3 regions of the Protofrankia sp. Cas3 genome follow, and region 3 is predicted to be linked to each of the others. Evidence: riboswitches for the same ligand, from Rfam matches in the RefSeq annotation. Region 3 holds a riboswitch; each other region holds the start of a gene.
What was found. Region 3 has a riboswitch for cyclic di-AMP ahead of U9983_RS12875 (transglycosylase family protein). Riboswitches for the same ligand answer to the same signal wherever they lie in the genome.
Positions count from the first base shown of each region.

Region 1: linked by a shared signal. The riboswitch ahead of U9983_RS11305 (transglycosylase family protein) and the one ahead of U9983_RS12875 (transglycosylase family protein) in region 3 are both predicted to bind cyclic di-AMP.
Region 2: linked by a shared signal. The riboswitch ahead of U9983_RS12435 (C40 family peptidase) and the one ahead of U9983_RS12875 (transglycosylase family protein) in region 3 are both predicted to bind cyclic di-AMP.

Region 1 covers NZ_CAUVXP010000047.1:7,042-13,417, reverse strand. The annotation lists gene U9983_RS11330 (hypothetical protein) at 1-379, shown strand, start outside; gene U9983_RS11325 (DUF5703 family protein) at 465-659, shown strand; gene U9983_RS11320 (hypothetical protein) at 778-2,004, opposite strand; gene U9983_RS11315 (HAD-IB family phosphatase) at 2,086-2,754, shown strand; gene U9983_RS11310 (multicopper oxidase domain-containing protein) at 2,922-4,433, shown strand; cyclic di-AMP (ydaO/yuaA leader) riboswitch at 4,932-5,107, shown strand; gene U9983_RS11305 (transglycosylase family protein) at 5,110-5,493, shown strand; gene U9983_RS11300 (NUDIX hydrolase) at 5,682-6,167, opposite strand; gene U9983_RS11295 (MerR family transcriptional regulator) at 6,243-6,376, opposite strand, start outside.
Region 2 covers NZ_CAUVXP010000054.1:17,954-24,329, forward strand. The annotation lists gene U9983_RS12410 (cytochrome P450) at 1-232, shown strand, start outside; gene U9983_RS12415 (ferredoxin) at 229-489, shown strand; gene U9983_RS12420 (amidohydrolase family protein) at 796-1,977, shown strand; gene U9983_RS12425 (acyl-CoA dehydrogenase family protein) at 2,217-3,422, shown strand; gene U9983_RS12430 (CHAP domain-containing protein) at 3,575-4,363, opposite strand; cyclic di-AMP (ydaO/yuaA leader) riboswitch at 4,753-4,911, shown strand; gene U9983_RS12435 (C40 family peptidase) at 5,026-5,709, shown strand; gene U9983_RS12440 (peptidoglycan-binding protein) at 5,857-6,376, shown strand, end outside.
Region 3 covers NZ_CAUVXP010000057.1:8,607-14,982, reverse strand. The annotation lists gene U9983_RS12905 (nucleotidyltransferase) at 1-148, opposite strand, end outside; gene U9983_RS12900 (GNAT family N-acetyltransferase) at 383-895, opposite strand; gene U9983_RS12895 (NAD(P)-dependent oxidoreductase) at 888-1,970, opposite strand; gene U9983_RS12890 (CAP domain-containing protein) at 2,291-3,100, opposite strand; gene U9983_RS12885 (hypothetical protein) at 3,221-3,685, opposite strand; gene fbaA (class II fructose-bisphosphate aldolase) at 3,828-4,865, shown strand; cyclic di-AMP (ydaO/yuaA leader) riboswitch at 5,089-5,261, shown strand; gene U9983_RS12875 (transglycosylase family protein) at 5,267-6,064, shown strand.

The DNA.
Region 1 (6,376 bases), on a different contig from region 3:
ACAACGACAGGAGTCGCTGCACGGCAGCTCGTCGAATCCCGCCGCTGTGCTCTGGGCGGCGGTCCGGGGCATCATCCACGGCCAGGTGGGTACGGGCCTGCACGTGCCATGGTTGGCGCTGTCCGTGGTCCTGCTCGTCGTGATGGCGCGGACGCTGCCGGCGTCCTACACGCTGTGGGCCGCGTTGACGACGGCCGCGGTACTCACTGGCAGTAACCTTGATTCAAGTGAACGGTACGTATATGGAACCTTTCCATACCTTTTTGTCGCGGCCGGGCTCACCCGACGCGACGACGTCCTGCGCATCGTCCTTGCGGTCTGCGCCGCGATGCTGGTGGTGTACGCGTCGCTGGCGTTTCTCGGTCTTTACGTACCATGACGGGTCGTGTCGCTCGGGGTAGACAGGCGGCGTGAACCATCGGGTTCATCACTCTCGTTGTCCACCCTGTCGTTACGGTGGCGTCATGGACGTGGAGTACCAGCGTTTGTATCTGCCGCCCGGCACCGACCGACGCCAGGCGCTGGCGGTGCTCACCCTGCACGCCGAGTTCGGTGACTGGGAACTGGAGCGGCTCCGCCTGCTGCCGGATGGTTCCCGGCGGGTCGTCCTGCGTCGTGCCCGGCGTAAAGGTGGACTTCCCGGATATCTACCGACCTGACCGTCCCGCGAGGTTACCTGGCCACGGAGCGCGGATCAGCACCCGGTGTCAAGCACCCGGTGTCAAGCACCCGGTGTCAAGCACCCGGTGTCAAGCACCCGGTGTCAAGCACCCGGTGTCAAGCACCCGGTGTCAGGTGACCGGGGCCGGTAGGCGGGGCTGTCGGCTGGTCCGGGGGCTGCTCCGGGGGCTGATCTGCGGGTTTGCCGGCAGTCGCCGGCCCGCCGAGGCTGTCGCGCACGGCGGCCAGCTCGGCCCGCACCGCGCGTAGCTCCGTTGCAAGATCATCAGCTTGACGTTCCGCGCGTTCGGCGCGGGCACGGGCATCCGCTCTGCCTTCGACGAGCACCCCCTGGCGTTCGTCCGCCACCCGGTTGGCGTGGTCGAGCCGCCGGTCGGCGTCGGCCTGGATGCGGGCGATTGCGGCGTCGGTGCTCTCCTGCTGGCGAACCAGGTCCAGGCGCAGCCGGTCAGCCTCGGCTCGCGCCTCGGCTGTGGTCCGTTCACCCGCGTCCGCCCGGGCCAGGGCGGCGTCTCTGGCCGCGGTGGCGGCAGCCACGGCCTGGACGGCTTCCTCCCGGGTGTGCGCGAGTGCGGCCGCGGCTTCGCTGCGCGCCGTTGCGACGGCTGCGTCCGCCACCTGACGGGCCTGGCTGATTTCCGCGTTCGCCTGCTGTCGGACCTGCGCGACCCGGGTGTCGGCGTCGCGCCGCACCGCACCGAGGGCCGCTGCGGCTTCGGCCTGGACGGCGTCAAGGGCTGCTCGCGCCTGGTCACGGGCCGCGGCATGCACGTCGCGTTCGGCCTCCAGACCGATCCGTTGCTCGTCGAGTTGGTCCACGGCTGCTACCGCCTCGGCGGCGACCGCTTCGGCCTCGATCCGGGTTGCCTGCGCACCGCGGGCGGCCTGCTCGGCCCGGACCGCCCGGGCGACGGCTTCGGCGACCCGCTCGGCGGCTTCCGCCTCCACCGTCTCGACACGGGCTTCCGTAGCCGCAATATCGCCAAGAGTCGCCATTTCGTGGACGAAACCGTCCAGCGCGCGGGTGAGCCCGGTGGCCAACGCCGTGATCTGCCCCGCCAGCGCGTCGGCTCGTGGACGTGCGCCGCCGGTGAGCCCGGCGGAGGCCGCTGTCGGACTCACCGTCGCGGTGGCGGTGGGTATACCGGCAATGTCCCGCCGCCGACGGTAGGCGGAGAGTCGGTTGTGTGCGGAGTCATCGCAGTACGCGGGCGGCCGTCCAGGCCCGACCGGAGCACTCGGTGGCTGGGCGCACCCCGGGTATGCGCATGTGGCCGGATCGGTCTCGTTGACCACCACACCCTCGGTCATGATAGTGCTCACCGTCCGTTCCAGATTCCGTGAGCGGCCGTCGACCTTGTCCTGGTCGACCGGGACACGGTCGACCAGGACAAGGATGCACGAGTGAGCGAACCGTCCGAAGCAGCGGTTACCGGGGTCGCATTGTTCGATCTTGACGGCGTCCTGGTCCGCGGTGACACGTTCACCCGACTGTTGCGTCGTCACCTGTCGCAGTCCCCGTGGCGCACGGCTCTGGTCGTGCCGGTGACGCCCCTGCTGGCGGTGCGCCCGCTCCGCCCGGCCGCGGCACGGATGATCATGAGGCTTGCGCTGCTGGGCTTCGACGCCCCGCGGTTCCGGGCGCGGGCACAGGCGTTCGGCCGGGATCTCGCGGTCGACGGCAGCGTGGCGATACCCGAGGCCGTGGCCACCCTGCGCCGCCATGCCGGCGCGGGTGATCGGGTCGTGGTCGTCACGGCATGTGAACACGATCTCGCCCGTGCGGTTCTCGACGGACTCGGGTTGGGCGAGGTGGAACTGATTTCGTCCCGACTGTCCTGGGGCCGGTTCGGCGTCGGCCGGGGCAGCCTGCACAACTACGGGTCGCGCAAGCCGCGGCAGCTTGCCGCCCACGGGATTGAGCCGCCCTGGGAGCACGCGTACAGCGACTCGCTGGCCGATCTGCCCATGTTGGCGGCTGCCAACCAGGCGATACTGGTCAATCCCGCCGGAAGGGTCGCATGGCGTGCACAGCGGGCGCTCGGCGGGCGGCTGCGGATCGTCCACTGGTGAGGCCCGGTCCGGCGGGAACTCCGGTAGACGGTTGCCAATGGGTAGCAGACCTGCCCTAGCACCTTCTTCTACATGTGTTAGCGGGTTCGCGTGGTGCACCCGCCGGATTCGGCTCCCGGCCGCTACTGTCACCCACCGTGACAGCACGATTCCGCGCCGGATGGCGCATGCGTATTGACGGCAGCACCGCAGGCCGGGGGTGGGCGGCGAAAGGTCCACCCGCCTGGCGTCCATCGTCCGGAGCAGGGTTTACCGGCGCCCTTGCACTCGTCATATGCCTGGCCATCTCCGGCCCGGCCACGGCGCTAGCCGCTGTCGGCGGGCAGCCGAAAACCACCGATATGACCGGCATGGCCGGCATGGCGATGCCGAGTCCGGAAAACACGTCCTACTGGGATGGTGTCGGCGGTGCGGCATTCCACCCGACCGGACAGGTGCGCACCTACTATGTCGGTGCCGATGAGGTCGTCTGGAACTACGCCCCGGACGGGCGCGACGACATCACCGGTCAGGCGTTCGACCCGATCGCGAAAACGTACGTCCAATCCGGACCCGGACGCATCGGAACGAGCTATCTCAAGTGTCTCTACCGCGGCTACACCGACGCGAATTTCGCCAGTCTGGCCCCGCGCTCCCCGCAGGATGCGTACCTGGGCTTCCTGGGCCCGGTCATCCGGGCCGAGGTCGGCGACACCATCAAGGTGGTGTTCCGCAACGCCTGCAGGATTTCTGACAGCGTGCATGCACACGGTGTGTTCTACACCAAGGCGAACGAGGGTACGCCCTACGCCGACAACACCTCCGGGGTGGACAAGCTTGACGATGCCATACCCACCGGAGGCACGCACACCTACACCTGGCTGGTGCCCGACCGGGCGGGCCCGGGCCCACACGACGGTAGTTCGGTCATGTGGATGTACCACTCCCATACCAGCGAGGTCACCGACACCTATGCCGGACTCATCGGCCCGATGGTCATCACAGCCAAGGGGAAGGCGCGGCCGGACGGCAGCCCCGCCGACGTCGACCGTGAGATCTTCACGTTGTTGACAATCACGAACGAGAACTGGAGCCCGTATCTACAGGAGAACCTCCGCCGTTTTGCCCAGCAGCCGTATCCGTCACAGGACGACAGCAACTTCGTCCGGTCCAACCTGCGGCACGGCATCAACGGCTACATTTTCGGCAACGAGCCGATGATCACTATCAAAAAAGATGAGCACGTCCGCTGGTACGTGATGAGTATGGGCGGTGAACAGGACCTGCACACCCCGCACTGGCACGGCAACGACGCGGTCGTGGGCGGAATGCGGATGGATACCGTTCCGCTGCTCCCCGGTACCATGGCAGTGGCCGACATGGTACCCGACAACGTCGGCATCTGGCTTTTTCACTGCCACGTGAACGAGCACATCACCGCCGGCATGCTGACCCGGTACCAGGTCGTGTCCGGCACAGGCACAGGCAGCAGTAGCACCGGCGGTACCGGCACCACCGCATCGGCGTCCGGGTCGGGGGCCACAACGATGCCGGTGCCCAAGGGTGCTGTCTCGGCGGGTGAGGGCGGGATAGCCAACCCCCCGTCCGCCGTTCCCGCTGCGTCGGCGGTAGCCGCCATCGTCGTGATGGTCGCCGGCCGCAGGATCGTCCGCCGCCGCCGCAGTCGGACGATGGGCTGACAGCCACACCGTCCACCCCATTGGCGCATTGGTCATCGCTGGCCAGGCCCGCGCCGTTGCCTCGCAGCGGGCCTGGCCAGCGATATGTCGGGATTCCCCAGTTGTCCGGGCCCGTGTCTCTCGCGGGTCGGGCCTCCTGTGGGCCGTGGCAGCGCTGCGGTCGGACATCCATTGTGCATATTGCCGACACGATACACGGCGCCGTCGACACCGGGTTTTCCGGCGCCGTCGTACAATCACCGCCGGATAGCCACGCAGTCGATCCGCCTGCCCACGTACCGCGTAAGGCGGGGCTTTACCCGACAGGTGGCAGCCCCGTCACAATATCGCCGGCGGGACGAGGCCACAGTAGGGATGAGCGCGAGTACGCGCACGTTACCGGCAGCCGTAGCTGCTATCAACATCGGATACGGACTGTGTGCCTCTTCACGTAACCTTGCATTCTGGGCCGTCGTTGCACGTATGGTCTTCGCCGTGCCTTCGAGAGGAAGGCACGCGTCGGACGGCACGCCGAATCCTGCCCCCGTCCGATGAAAACCAGACCGGTGGCAGGAACGGGGGAACCACTTTCGGACGTCGACGTCAGGCGTCCTCGGGGTGAAGCCGCACATCGCGGCCGGGCACTCCCAGCCCGAATCCGACAGCTCACCTCGCAGGCGTGGGGAAGGACATCTACATGTCCAACGTACGTTCCGGCGACCGTGGAATCAGTCGAATCAAAGCACGGGCCCGGGTATTGATCGCTGTGCCGGCACTTGTTGCCGCCATCGGCGGAGGCAGCGTCGCGCTGTCGCAGCCGGCAAGTGCGGCCCCGTCCGCGGACGGGGCGCTGGCCGCCATTTCGAAGTGCGAATCCGGTGGCAACCCGAGCGTTGTCAACTCGATCGGCGCCGGCGGACTGTTCCAGTTCCTGCCCGGTACCTGGCACGGTGTCGGCGGGTCCGGCCTGCCGCAGAATGCCAGCGCCTCCGAGCAGTGGATGCGTGCGCGGATGCTGTACGCGCAGCAGGGCACCAGCCCCTGGTACGCCTCGAAGCACTGCTGGGCCGGAAAGGCCTAACAGGCTCGACGGCCAAAGGGCGTGCGATCATGTTCTTCTCGCACGCCCGGCGGCCTCAAGCGGTCTCGACGGCCAAAGGGCGTGCGATCATGTTCTTCTCGCACGCCCGGCGGTTTTAAGCGGTCTCGACGGCGCCCGGGGGGAGATTCTGCCAAATGGGATCTCCCCCCGGCCGGTCGCGTTGCCGGTCAGGAATGTTTTCCAGCCGCCTGGCCGTACGGCGGTCTGGTCCGCTCAAGCTCCAACGCGATGTCGATGAGATCAACCCGCTCGAGGGTGTCGATCTGATCGACATCGATCCAGGCGGCCTGGTCGGTGGAACCGCCAATCTCATGCCGAAGCACGCCGCCGACCACCCGGGCCGTGTAGATGATCCGCACGGTGTGATGGTCGACTGTGCCGCCGGTGCCGCGCGGAAAACATCTGCGCATCGAGTCCACACCCAGCAGCGATTCGATCACGACGTCGTACCCGGTTTCCTCCTCGACTTCACGTACTGCCGCGGCCAGCGGATCCTCGCCGTGATCGATGCCGCCTCCGGGTAGAGTCCAGAACTTCCCGCCCGTGCCGACGAAGCGCGCAAGAAGGATCTTCCCTTCGTGGATGCAGACCGCGTACGCAGCGACCCGCAGCTCCCGGACCAGAACCGGTTGACCGTCGTCATCCCCTGACATCCCCCACACGATGCCAGCTCCGAGATCGACCCGGCGAGGGTATTGCTCGATTCAGCGGTCGAGGAACAACTATGATCATCCGGCCGTCTGTAGCGCGGTGATCAGCCACTCCAGCGCCTCGATCATCGGGCTGGCAACCGCCACCGTCGGCGTGTCGCCGCTGACGAGCGCAACGAGTTCCCAGAACCGGTAGACCCGTCGGTCGGTGA
Region 2 (6,376 bases), on a different contig from region 3:
TCCAGACGCTGACCAGGTCGATCTCGACCGTGCGGTCAACCGGCACATCTCCTTTGCCGCCGGACCGCACCGGTGCCTGGGCTCCCATCTCGCGCGCGCCGAGATGGCGGTTGCGCTGGAGCAGTGGCACCGGCGGATCCCCGACTACCGGATCGCGGGCGGTGAGCCGGTGCTGGAGCGCGGTGGTGCAGCCGGGCTGGTCGCCCTGCCGCTGGTCTGGGACCGGTCATGACCGCCGATCCGACAACGGGGGAGCGGCTCACCGTGCAGATCATGGTCGACCCCACCCGGTGTACCGGGCAGGGCCGCTGCTATTCGCTCGCTCCGGAGGTGTTCGACACCGATGACGACGGTTTCTGCCTCCCCCGCGGCGTCACCTTCGTGGTGACCGCGGACCGGGCACAAGCGGCCCGGCTCGGCGCCAGTTCGTGTCCGGAAGACGCGATCACGGTCGCGGCCGGTCCGCCGGGGCCGGCGGTGGACGTCTGACAGGTGAGGTACCTGGGTGGATCGGGCCGCGTGAGCCGGACGCGTGCGCCGTGGGTCGGCGCCTGGGCGGCACTCGATGGGGTCGCCCAGGTGACCGGGTCAGTGCCTGCGGTAGCCGAAGTCGTTCGAGGCCGCAATGTGGACCGGTCTTTCCGTTCGGCGAGAGGAAATCGCGTCCGCGCTACATTTCCGGGACCGCTTGTCGGATTTCCTCATAAGAAATAAGGTATAGATCACATCAGAGTGCGGCCGGGACGCGCGTCGTGACATCCGGCGTCTCCCGAAGACCTCGAGGGGAGCGGCGTCATGGCCGGGACGGCAGTGACCGATGGCATCAGAGTGATCGACGCGGATACCCATGTGATCGAACCCGCCGATCTGTGGACGTCGCGGATCTCCACGGCGAAGTGGGGTGATCTGGTTCCGCACGTCCGCTGGGATGACGACCTCCAGGAGGAGGCGTGGTATTTCGGCGACGCGCGCCTGTCGGCCACCGCGGGCGGAGCGATGGCCGGTTGGGCGGAGTTCCCGCCGAAGCATCCCCGGCGCCTCGCCGACGTCGACCCGGCGCTGTGGAACGCCCCCGATCGGCTGCGCAAAATGGACGAGTACGGGATCTGGGCGCAGGTGCTGTATCCCAACGTGGCGGGGTTCGGTACCGGGAGGTTCCTCGGACTCAAGGACCCCGAACTGATGGTGCGCTGCATCCAGGCGTACAACGACTACCAGACCGACTGGGCGAGCGCGGACCCGTCCCGGCTGCTGCCCATGGCGGCGCTGCCCTTCTGGGATCTGGCGGCGAGCGTCGCTGAGATCGAACGAACAGTCGCGATGGGGCACCGGGGCGTGATCATGGCTCAGGAGACCGACTTCTTCGGTCTGCCGCTGCTCGGTGATCCGCACTGGGACCCGATCTGGGCGACCGCCCAGGATCTCGGCGTTCCGGTGAACTTCCACATCGCATCGGGCGACCTGTCCCTGATCGAGAAGAACTTCCCGGGTAACGGGATCCACGCGAACTACGCCTCGGTCGGGGTTTCCTTCTTCATGGGCAACGCCCGTGCCATCGCGACCGTCATCTGTGCCGGGATCTGCCACCGCTTCCCGAGGCTGAATTTCGTCTCGGTCGAGAGCGGAATCGGCTGGCTCCCCTACGCCCTCGCCGCTTTGGACTGGCAGTGGAGGAACTGCGGCGTCCCGATCGAACACCCCGAATACGACCTGCTGCCCAGCGAGTACTTCCAGCGCCAGATCTTCGGCTGTTTCTGGTTCGAGCGGGAGACCGCCCGGCAGGCGATCGAACTTCTCGGAGCCGACAACTTCCTCTACGAGACCGACTTCCCGCACCCGACGAGCATGTCGCCCGGCCCGGCGAGCGCGGCGATCCGGCCGGACCTGTTCGTCGCGGAGGCGTTCGCGCAGCTGCCCGGCGACGCGCTGCGCAAGATTCTGCACGACAACGCCGCCCGCATCTACCATCTGGACTGATCCGGCCCGACCGGGCCCGCCGTCGGTGGGCGCGGAGTGCGGGTTGGTTCGGGCCGTCCGCGTGCACACATGATAGTCAACAATGTTGACGAGCCTTGTTCACGATTTGATCTTCAATGGCGCCTGTTCCTTGTGCACGAGTCGACCGGCCTGCTTTGCTGACGGAAAACTGACGATTCTCGGCCAGATCCGCGGCGGGTCTCCTTTGGGCGACGCCGGCCGGTATGAAGGAGGTTCACGTGTCCATTGATCTTGGCCATGACCCGGTGGTCAGTGAACTCGCCAGACACACTGCCGAGTTCGTGCGCAGCGTCGTCGTCCCCGAGGAGGAGGCGTTCGCAGGCGTGGCCGCGCGCGGCGGTGACGCGATGCGGGCGCGGCTGCAGCAGGCGGCGAAGGACGCGGGGCTCTTCGCCCCGCACGTGCCGGCGCAGTTCGGCGGGCACGGCCTGGACATGCGCGGACGCGCACCCGTCTTCGAGGCGGCGGGCTACTCGCTGTTCGGCCCGCTGGCACTGAACATCGCCGCCCCCGACGAGGGCAACATGCACATGCTGGAGGCCATCGCGACGGCCGAGCAGAAGGAGCGGTATCTGCGGCCGTTGGCAACGGGCGAGGTGCGGTCCTGCTTCGCGATGACCGAGCCCGCGCCCGGAGCGGGGTCGGATCCGACCGCTCTGACCACGCGCGCTGCAAAGGAGCCGGGCGGCTGGCGGATCGACGGCCGTAAGTGGTTCATCACCGGCGCGGACGGTGCCGCATATGCGATCTGCATGGCCCGCACATCGGGCGAACCGGGTCACCGCGGTGGAGCGACGATGTTCCTCGTCGACGCGGACAACCCCGGAATGAAGATCGTCCGTCATGTCGAGACCCTCGACGAGAGCCTGTACGGCGGTCATTGCGAGATGCTGTTCGACGGCTGCCTGGTGCCGCACGACGCGGTTCTCGGCGAGGTGGACAAGGGTTTCGACTATGCCCAGGTTCGCCTCGGGCCGGCGCGGACGACCCACTGCATGCGTTGGCTGGGGATCGCCGCCCGGGCCCAGGATATCGCCGTGGCCCGGGCGGCGGACCGGCGGCTGTTCGGTTCCCGGCTGGCGGAGCTGGGCATGGTCCAGGCGATGATCGCGGATAATGAGATTGATATCGCGGCGTCCCGCGGGCTGGTCCTGCAGGCATGCTGGGAACTCGACCAGGGTCGCTCCGGGGCTCAGTCGACCGCGGTGGCGAAGACGTTCACCGCCGAGGCCGTCTGGCGGGTCGTCGACCGTTCGCTGCAGATCTGTGGTTCCCTCGGTATCTCCGGGGATGTGCTGCTCTCGCGCTTCCTGCGCGAGGTCCGGCCGTTCCGTATCTATGACGGGCCGTCGGAGACCCACCGCTGGGCGATCGCCCGTCGTGTGGTCCGCCGTCACCTCGACAACCATGCGAGCGCGTCATGACGATCGTAGCGCCTGCCGGCTAGCGTCTGCCGGCCACCCGGCCACCCGGGTAGACGATTTTTCGCCACCCGGGTAGACGATTTTTCGAGGTTTGTGCGACGGAAGAGTCCTTGTCGATCGCACAAACCTCGAAAGATCGCGTAGGCGTCGGTTCACCGGCCTTTGATGTCGAGGAAATAGTCGAGAAGGCGCCAGGTCGTCCGGTCGACCGCACCGGTGACTGCCACCGCCGGGTCGGTCAACCGGCAGAATGCCTGGAAATCACGGAACGCTGTCTCCGTCAGCGGGCCGAAGGCGCCGTCCGGGGAGAGCAGGCGATTGTCGCCCTCCCTGCCCGTCGCGATGTTGAGCGCGTTCTGAGCGGTCGTGACCGGGTGGCGCAGATCCGGGAACACGCCTGACTCGCCCTGATCGAGAGACCCGCGCGCGACCGTCGGGAAGTAGGCGAACCGGTTCGGCGGGTTCTGGGGGGCGAGCGGGAAACGCGGGCCACCGCTGAACATCGACTGCCAGTTCACGCACCCGGCGATAAGTGTACCGCCGGCAAGCCAGGTTCTGCGTAGTACCTGATCGTTTCCGACGTTGCCCTCGACCGTGACGACATTATTGCCGGTGCGTTCGACGACCAGGCCGGTGTGGGTGTCATTGCCAGCGGCGGTTTCGTGGCCTGTCCAGTCAAAGATGATCTGGTCTCCGGGGTTGGCCTCGGTGGAGGCGATGGCCAGGCCGTGGGCTCGCGCCCAGGACCAGATCGTGGGCACGTACGCCGACTTCAGCGGCAGGTTGATCCCGACCTGCTCGAACATGCACCAGACGAAAATCGCGCACCATGCATTCCCGTCGTAGCCGAACTCCTGGCCGTACTTCGTATGGTTATGGCCATCCCCGGCGTAGCCGACCTCCGCCAACGCATGCTCGACCAACTGTTGCACAGCCGTCATCGCTGACTCCTTTTCGGCGACGCCGTGTTGGCGGCCGGGACCGATGGTAAGGATTCGACCGAAGACGATGCCAAAACCCCTGCCAGAACCCCTGCCAGATGAGACAAGACGCACCCCCGTCGATTGGCCTGTTTGCTCATCGCTATCACCGTGCGTGTCCTCGCGGCCAGTGCATGTCGGTATTCTGCCGCCGAGCTCGACGCACGGTCGGCGGTCTTGATCCGATTCTTCTGACCGGCCGGTCGGATGATTAATACGCATAGTAGTCGACATGCGTCGAGATTCGCAGAAAATGGCCCTTGCGGTCACAGCGTGTAGTTCGCTACCGTGGCCGGGCTCTCAGCAACACCGGGCCGAACGCCGAGTTCTGCCCTCGGTCCGGTGTTCCCTTCTAGTAATCACCAGGGCAGCAGCGGGGGAACCAGGACTTGGCGGACGTCGCCCTTGTGGCGCCGTCCTCGGGGTGAAGTCGGCCGCGGATCTCCGCGCTGACCGGGCTTCCCGGCCCGAACCCGACAGCTAACCTCGCAGGCGTACGGGAAGGATCATTGTTGCCTGCATATCAGGCGTGTGCAGATTCTGCTGACGGGGTTCCGTCCGGACACGGTCGCCACCGTGCACCGACCGCCAGGTCCAGCTTCCGCCGCCGGTCCGCACGTGCGGTGGTTGCCGCCGCGGCCACCGGGACCGTCGCTCTGACCGCTTTTGCGGCCCCCGCACTGGCGAACGACGCCGGGGCTGACAGTCCGGCCGGCTCGACCACTGCCACCACTGCCACCACTGCCACCACTGCCACCATTGGTGCCACCCCCACCGCGCAGACCTGGGCCGGTGATACCGCTGCCGGTGACGCCGCTGCCGGTGACGCCGCTGCCGCGCCCTCGGCGTCCGACCCGGCATCGGCCGCTGGTTCGGTGTCGGCCCAGACTGGCGGCCTCTCGGCACCGCCGGACAGTGCGTCGTCGCGGCAGGACGGTTCCGCGGCGTCCACTGCCAGTCTTGGTGAGAAGATCGTCTATTTGGCATCGAAGCAGGCGGGCAAGCCATACGTGTGGGGCGCCCAGGGTCCGAACTCCTTTGATTGTTCCGGGCTTGTCCAGTACATCTACAAACAGCTCGGCCGGAGCGTGCCGCGGGTGACCGACGCCCAGTACGCGGCGTCGCAGAAGATATCGCGGGATGCCAAGCAACCCGGTGATCTCATCTTCTTCGGGCAGCCCGGAAACATCCATCACGTGGCGATCTACGCCGGGGGCGACATGATGTGGGCCGCTCCCCACAGCGGAACCGTCGTCCGGCTTCAGAAGATTTATTCCACGAGTTATCTCGTTGGTCGCCTGGGGTGACCTGGCTCGGCTGGTAACAGACATGCGACCCGTCATGGCCGGGCTGCCGCGTGCCCCACCGTGGGCATTCCGCCAGTTTGGCTGTGACGGGTGCGTCCGCGCGGCGCCTATGAGCCGATCGACGATACTGAAGTGAGATATCTGATAATGACCAGGGGAAGGCACAGAAAGCAGTCCCAGTACAACCGCGGCGCGGTGGCTGCCACCGCCGGTGTCATCGGCGCGACGGCGGGAATGATGCTGACCGCGGGTCCGGCGAGCGCGAACCCCACCGCATCGCCCGGTGCCGGTACGGCGCCTGCGCCCGGCACGAGTTCTGTCGCTGCGACACCTGTTCCCGACGCTTCCATCGCCGGTGCCGGCAGGAAGGCGGGACTTGGCGGTTGCGACGGGAAGCCGCTGCAGACCTGGGTCGCGGTCGCGCTGGCCGAGTCCGGCGGCAACGCGAACGCGCACAACCCCAATGGCGAGGATTCCCGGGGACTGTGGCAGATCAACATGCGGGCGCATGCGGGCTGGGTCGGCGGGGCAGATCTGTTCGATCCAGCCATCAACGCCCAGGCCGCCAAGCGGGTGTGCGACATGCAGGGCATCGGAGCATGGAGTACGTACACCAACGGGTCCTACCGCGTGTACCTCGGGCGGGCTGCGGCAGCCGCCACCGAGG
Region 3 (6,376 bases):
GTGCTCCTGGCCCGGTCTCGTCCGAACGGCGCCAGTGCGGCGGAATGATCAAATGATCATATGTGACCTCAGACCCACGCGGCCGCATCAGGCCTGGCACGTCCGGACTGTCCACGGGTGCGACTTCACGCCGGGTTTCCACGCTCACTCTGAGAACCTCCCAGGCACCTTCGCGCCAACCGTACGGTCCCCCATCCATGACACGCGCCGATGGCCAACCGACACGGACGCGTGAACTGGGCGGCTGGCTCACACCGTCCCATTCGCGACATCGCATCTATGGTGCCGCATCCTGCAGCGGGGCAAACATCGGGGCCAGTCTGGTTACCTAAAGTCACAGATCCGGTGGAATTACGGAAGTGGTGAGGCGGCGGATGTGACGTTACGGAGGGGGCGGCCGGAACCAGACCCGCCAGCCACCGGACAGCACGATGTCCGCGGGCACGAATGCGGTCGCCACGGCCAGGCGCTCACCCGTTCGGTCACCGACACGCACCCGGGCCTCGACGACCACCTGGCCGCGGAACTCCAGCCAGCCGGCCAGCGCCCGCAGGGCCTCGGTCGCGTACCCCCGGCGCCGGTAGGGACGCCCGATGGACACCGACACCAGTGCCCGCCGGTCGACGGCGTCCACCGCCAGCAGACCGACGGCCACCGAGTCCTCACCACGCACCGTCCAGGTCATCACGCCACGCCCTCCGCCGGCCCGGCGACGCAGATCACGCCGCAACGCATCGGTCGAATCATCGGCGACGTCGACAGCGATCCCCTGCGCCTGGTGCAGGCACGCGCCCGCCAGCACCGGTCCCAGCTCCTCGGCCACGAAGCCGGCGTTCCACACCGTCAGGGGAAGCGCAAGCAACCTCGATGTCGTCAGGGTCGGCCCTTCACCCACGGCGGGCGGGCTCCACGACGCCGAGCAGTCCCCGCTCCCGCAGCAGCACCTCGGTGCGTGCCATCCCCTCGTCGAGGCCGACGCGGGGCGCCCAGCCGGCCAGGTTTCTGATCTTGGCGATCGAGTAGGTGCCCGTTCGGGCCAGCTCAGCCAGCGCGAGCGGTCCAAGATCAACATAGGCTCGGGGGTGTAGACGCGAGCTCACCCGTCCGGACAACCACCTGCGCCCGACCAGCAGCCGGTCCGCCGAGTCGAGCGCACGAACAAACGCCGCCGGCACCGAGCCCGGCAAGGCCACGCCGGCCATCCGCGCGTATCGGCCGAAGAAGTCGGATGCCGAAACACCCGCCCCACCCGTGACATGCAGGATCTCACCAACCGCCGCCGGGCAGTCCATGACCGCGGCGACCGCCGACACCAGATCGTCGACGTGGACGGGGCTCAGGATCCCGCGGCCGGAGTCCACCAGGACGAAGCGGCCGGCCCGCAACAGCAGCAGCGGCCACAGGGTCCATCGACCGGCCCGTGGTCCGTACGCGTCGCCGACCCGTAGCACCGTCACCGCCAGACCGCGGGATGCTGCGGCCACGGCTGCGTGCTCGGCCGCAGCCAGCGCGTCAGCCCGCGCCAGACCGGTCATGGTGACGGGCACGGCCTCGTCAGCGTCGGCAGGGAAGGAAGGGCCCAGCACACTCACACAGGACATGTGAACAACGCGACCGACGCCGGCGCGGTGGCATGCGTCCAACACGCCAGTGGTGCCGGCTACCGTGATCCTACGCATTTCACTGTCCGCAACCGGTATCGGCCGGCTCGGCACGCCGGCTCGGACCGCGGCCAGCTCGCCACCGCCACCTGTGCCGACGGCCGCCGCGTGCACGACAAGATCCGCCCCGGTGAGCAGTTTCTCCCAGTCACCGGGATGGGTGACGTCGGCCACGACGATGCCAGGACCACGGCGGACGTCTATCGGCACAACATCGTAGCCGCGTCGGCGGAACTCGTGCACGACCGCGTCCCCGATGAATCCCCCGGCGCCGGTCACCACCGCGCGAGCCACGTCGTCCCCTCTCACCCCTGGGACCTACCCGGCAGATCCCCGATCCCGGTAATCGGCCTTCCCGGAAGATCGCTTCCCGATCCACCGGACTCCCCGCCAAGACGACACCCGGATACCTCAAGGTCTATCAGACAGGCCTAACGTACCGTCACGCCGAGCACGCAGACAGGTCGTTCCGGTCGCACGATATCGACCCTACGTGATCGGAGCCCAAGAGTAACGGGTTTCAGGCACCGGCGGCCGCGACGACTCGGCCGCGGCCACCAGCCCGGTGCAGCGCCGGCATCCGCACCCCAACCACCGGCATCTTACTCTAAGTAGCTCTCTAATCGCTCTTACGGCGTCCCGAAATCCTGCGTCCAGTACGTCCCGTAACTGCCCCCGGTGCCGTAACCGACGCCGATCTGCTTCAACGAGCAGTTGAGGATGTTCTCCCGGTGCCCGGAACTGTTCATCCAGCCCACCATGACCTCGGTCGGAGTGCGCTGCCCAGCGGCGATGTTCTCCGCGGCGATCGAGAACTGGTACCCGGCAGCAGCCATGCGTTGAAAGGGCGTGCGCCCGTCCTGGCTCGTGTGGCTGAAGTAGTTATGCGTCGCCATGTCGTCGCTGTGCGCCTGCGCCGCGGTGGTCAGCCTGGAGTCGACGGTCAGCGCAGCGCAGCCGGCCTTGGCCCGTTCGGCGTTCGTGAGCGCTACCACCTGGGAAGCCGGGTCTGCCGATGTCGGCTCGGTGGCGGTACCCGGCGTAGCCGCTGTAGGAGGAGCGACCGGAGCGGCTGTGGCCGCCGGGCCGCCCGCCGTGGCGTCCGCGACCGGTGTGGACCACGGCGGCGAGCTCGGTGGGAGCGACGCCGCCCACGGCCACCCGCCAGGTTTGACAGCGGTGCGCATGTGAACGGTCTCACCAACCGTGCCACGATCGACGGTCTGTGGCGGTACAGACCCCTGCGCGGGATCAACCGGTGACGTCGAGGACACCAGGGCCGGGGACGACGCCCCAGGACTGGTCGCGGCCGCGGGCCCTCCCCCGTGGACGAGCTGGGCCAGGAGCAACCCGACGGTGGCGAGAACGAAAACGAAGACTGCCAGGACGGCGCCGGACCATCCCTGCCGGGAACGGCGGTGCTTGCGATGTCGAACCATGGAACCTTCCGTGTGGTCGGTCCCCCCCGCGCTATGCCCCCTCCATCCGGGACAAGGGTAGCGAGTACTAGGCACGGTGAGCCATCCCGTATCGCTTTTAACCGAATAATCATGAGCAGATCAGGCCAGTGTGGCGCCACCTCGGATCCACCCGACGACATGCCGTGTCGGACGGGCGACCAACGGCCCTGGCCGGCTGCCCCGGGTGACGCCCAGGAGCGCCCGGCAACAGGGGGCAAACGTCCGCACCCGTCGGACAAACCGGGCCACATGCGGGGCCAGAGTGCCAAAGTGCTGGTAGGACACATCAGGACGGGCAAGTATCCGGACGTGACGCCGTTCGAGACGGGGCCCGTCCAAGGGCAGCGCGCTAACATGACCCATTACGGCGCCAGCGGTCGCGACCAGCGGGATCCCGGGCGTGGGGGCACCAGACGACACGCCCGCATCCGGGTCGGCCGCGAGCATGCCGGCGGCGACCAGGATCGTGTCATCAGGCAGCCAGAAAACGACGAGGATGCCGCTGTCGACGAAGACGAGCGTGAAGATGACGGCATAGAGCACCGCTCCGGACAGGCCATCCACACTCGCACGATTCGAGCCTGTCTGCCCCCGAAGGCTCGATCATCGTACCCTTCGCGCGACTCCAGTCCGCTGTTCATATCCAAATCGGCCAATTATCGACCTAACGGACACGCAACTCCTACTGCCCACAGGAGCCACAACCATGCCCATCGCCACCCCGGACGTCTACGCACAGATGCTTGACCGGGCCAAGACCGAGGCATTCGCCTACCCGGCGATCAACGTTACGTCATCGGAGACCCTGAATGCAGCCCTGAAGGGCTTCGCCGATGCCGGCAGCGACGGCATCGTGCAGGTCTCCACCGGCGGTGCCGAGTTCCTCTCCGGCACCCGGGTGAAGAACATGGTCCTCGGCGCGCAAGCACTCGCCGAGTTCGCCCACCATGTCGCCAAAGCGTATCCGGTCAATATCGCCCTGCACACCGACCACTGCCCCGCGGACAAACTCGACACCTATCTGCGCCCCCTGCTTGCGATCTCCAAGGACCGGGTTCTCCGCGAAGGGCGGGATCCGCTGTTTCACTCACATATGTGGGACGGATCGGCAGTCGAGCTGGAGGAGAATCTCAAAATTGCCGACGGCCTCCTGATCGAATGCCACCAGGCCAAGATCATCCTGGAGGTGGAGATCGGTGTCGTCGGCGGCGAGGAGGACGGCGTCGTCGGTGCGATCGACGAGAAACTTTACACCACGCCGACGGACATGTGGCGCACCGCCGAGGTTCTCGGCACCGGCGAACGGGGCCGCTACATGCTCGCCGCAACCTTCGGAAATGTGCACGGTGTATACAAGCCGGGCAATGTGAAACTCCGTCCGAGCATCCTTCGGGACGGGCAGCAGTATGTCGCGCAGCAGCTCGGTCTGCCAGTCGACGCCAGACCGTTCGACCTGGTGTTTCACGGCGGTAGCGGTTCCGACCTGGCCGAAATCCGCGAGACGCTGGACTACGGCGTTGTCAAGATGAATGTGGACACCGATACCCAGTACGCATACACCCGGCCGATCGCCGACCATGTCTTCAAGAACTACGCCGGCGTACTGAAAGTGGACGGCGAAGTAGGTGTGAAAAAGCAGTACGACCCACGCAGCTACGGCAAGGCAGCCGAGTCCGGTATGGCCGCCCGTGTCGCGCAGGCCTGCGCAGACCTGCGCTCGGCGGGGCGTTCGCTGACCAGCTGACCCATCCGGCCAAAGGAGGCGCGACATCGCGTTTCGCGCCTCCTTCGGCCGCCGGCAAGCAAGCTGAGCGCACGCATGCGCGCGTTAGCAGTCGATCTCGAGGAACGGCAAGAGTGGACAGCGCGATGTGCGCATAGTCACGAACCGCATTCACGGCTTGTTCAGCCACCAGCAATTCTGGTTATGGTCTGCGCCGTGCCCGTCGATACGATGGGGACACGTCGGGCGGCACGCCGAATCCTGCCCTCGCTCGACGAAAACCAAACTTGCGGCAGGAACGGGGGACCCACTTTCGGACGTCGATATCGGGCGCCCTCGGGGTGAAGCCGTGAAAGCGGCCGGGCAGTCCCAGCCCGAATCCGACAGCTCACCTCGCAGGCGTGGGGAAGGGCATTACCAATATGTCCAGTACACGTTCTCGTGGTCGACATCGTGGAGTTCGCCGGGCTCGGGCCCGGGTCCGGGTCCGTACCAGGGCCATGGTGGTGACCCCGGCCCTGGTCGCCGCGATCAGTGGCGGTATCGCGATGTCCCAACCGGCCAGCGCCGCCACGACCTGGGAGGGGCTTCGCCAATGCGAGTCCGGCGGTAACTACGGGGCGAACACCGTCAACGGCTACTACGGCGCGTACCAGTTCTCGCTGGGCACCTGGCAGAGCCTGGGCTACACCGGCCTGCCCAGCGCTGCCTCGCCCGGCACCCAGGATGAGGCCGCGATCAAGCTCGCCGCCCGCTCCGGCTTCGGCCAGTGGCCTGCATGCGGCAAGGGCATGGGCGCCGACCAACTCGGGGGCGGCACCAACCCGGCCGGCACCGCAAGTCCCGGCGCATCGGGCGCCGACAGCGGCAGGGATGCACCGGACACCAGCGCATCGGACTCGAGCTCATCCGACACCGACTCGTCGCAGGCACCCTCGTACGGCAGGAGCGGTTCCTCTCGCTGGCAATGGCGCACGGTGAGCACGGACATCTCGTCGAACTCCGCTGATGCGACGCCCCTTACCGCCGACCTCGTCGATCAGGTGCGGTCGGACGTTCGGTCGTGGCAGCACCAGATGAACAGTCTTGGCTACAAGATCCAAATTGACGGTCGGTATGGACCTGAGTCGGCCGGCGCGGCCAGCCGCCTGCAGGCCGACAAGGGCCTGGCGGTCGACGGAATCTGTGGGCCGGAGACCTGGGGGGTCACCTTCACCTGAACAGCCGGCAGCTGACGGCCGCGAACTGATATAGACCCCGCGAGGACGAGTCGGGCCGGTCCCACCTGCGTGACAACAAACACAACAGAAAAGCACTACGGCGACCGGCCCGATCACTCGGTGTTACGAGAAGCCAGCACAAACGACCCCCCATCGGGGTCACCCCAATCGCCGGGTAGAGTGTTGTCTTTGGGCCATGTAGCCCATTCGGGTGGTGAAAACCAGGTCCGTGTAGTTCATCCGACACCCCCGATTTGCTTCGAAAGGGCCAGGCTCGCTAGAGTCCTCCCCACTCGCCAGATCGGCGAGGCC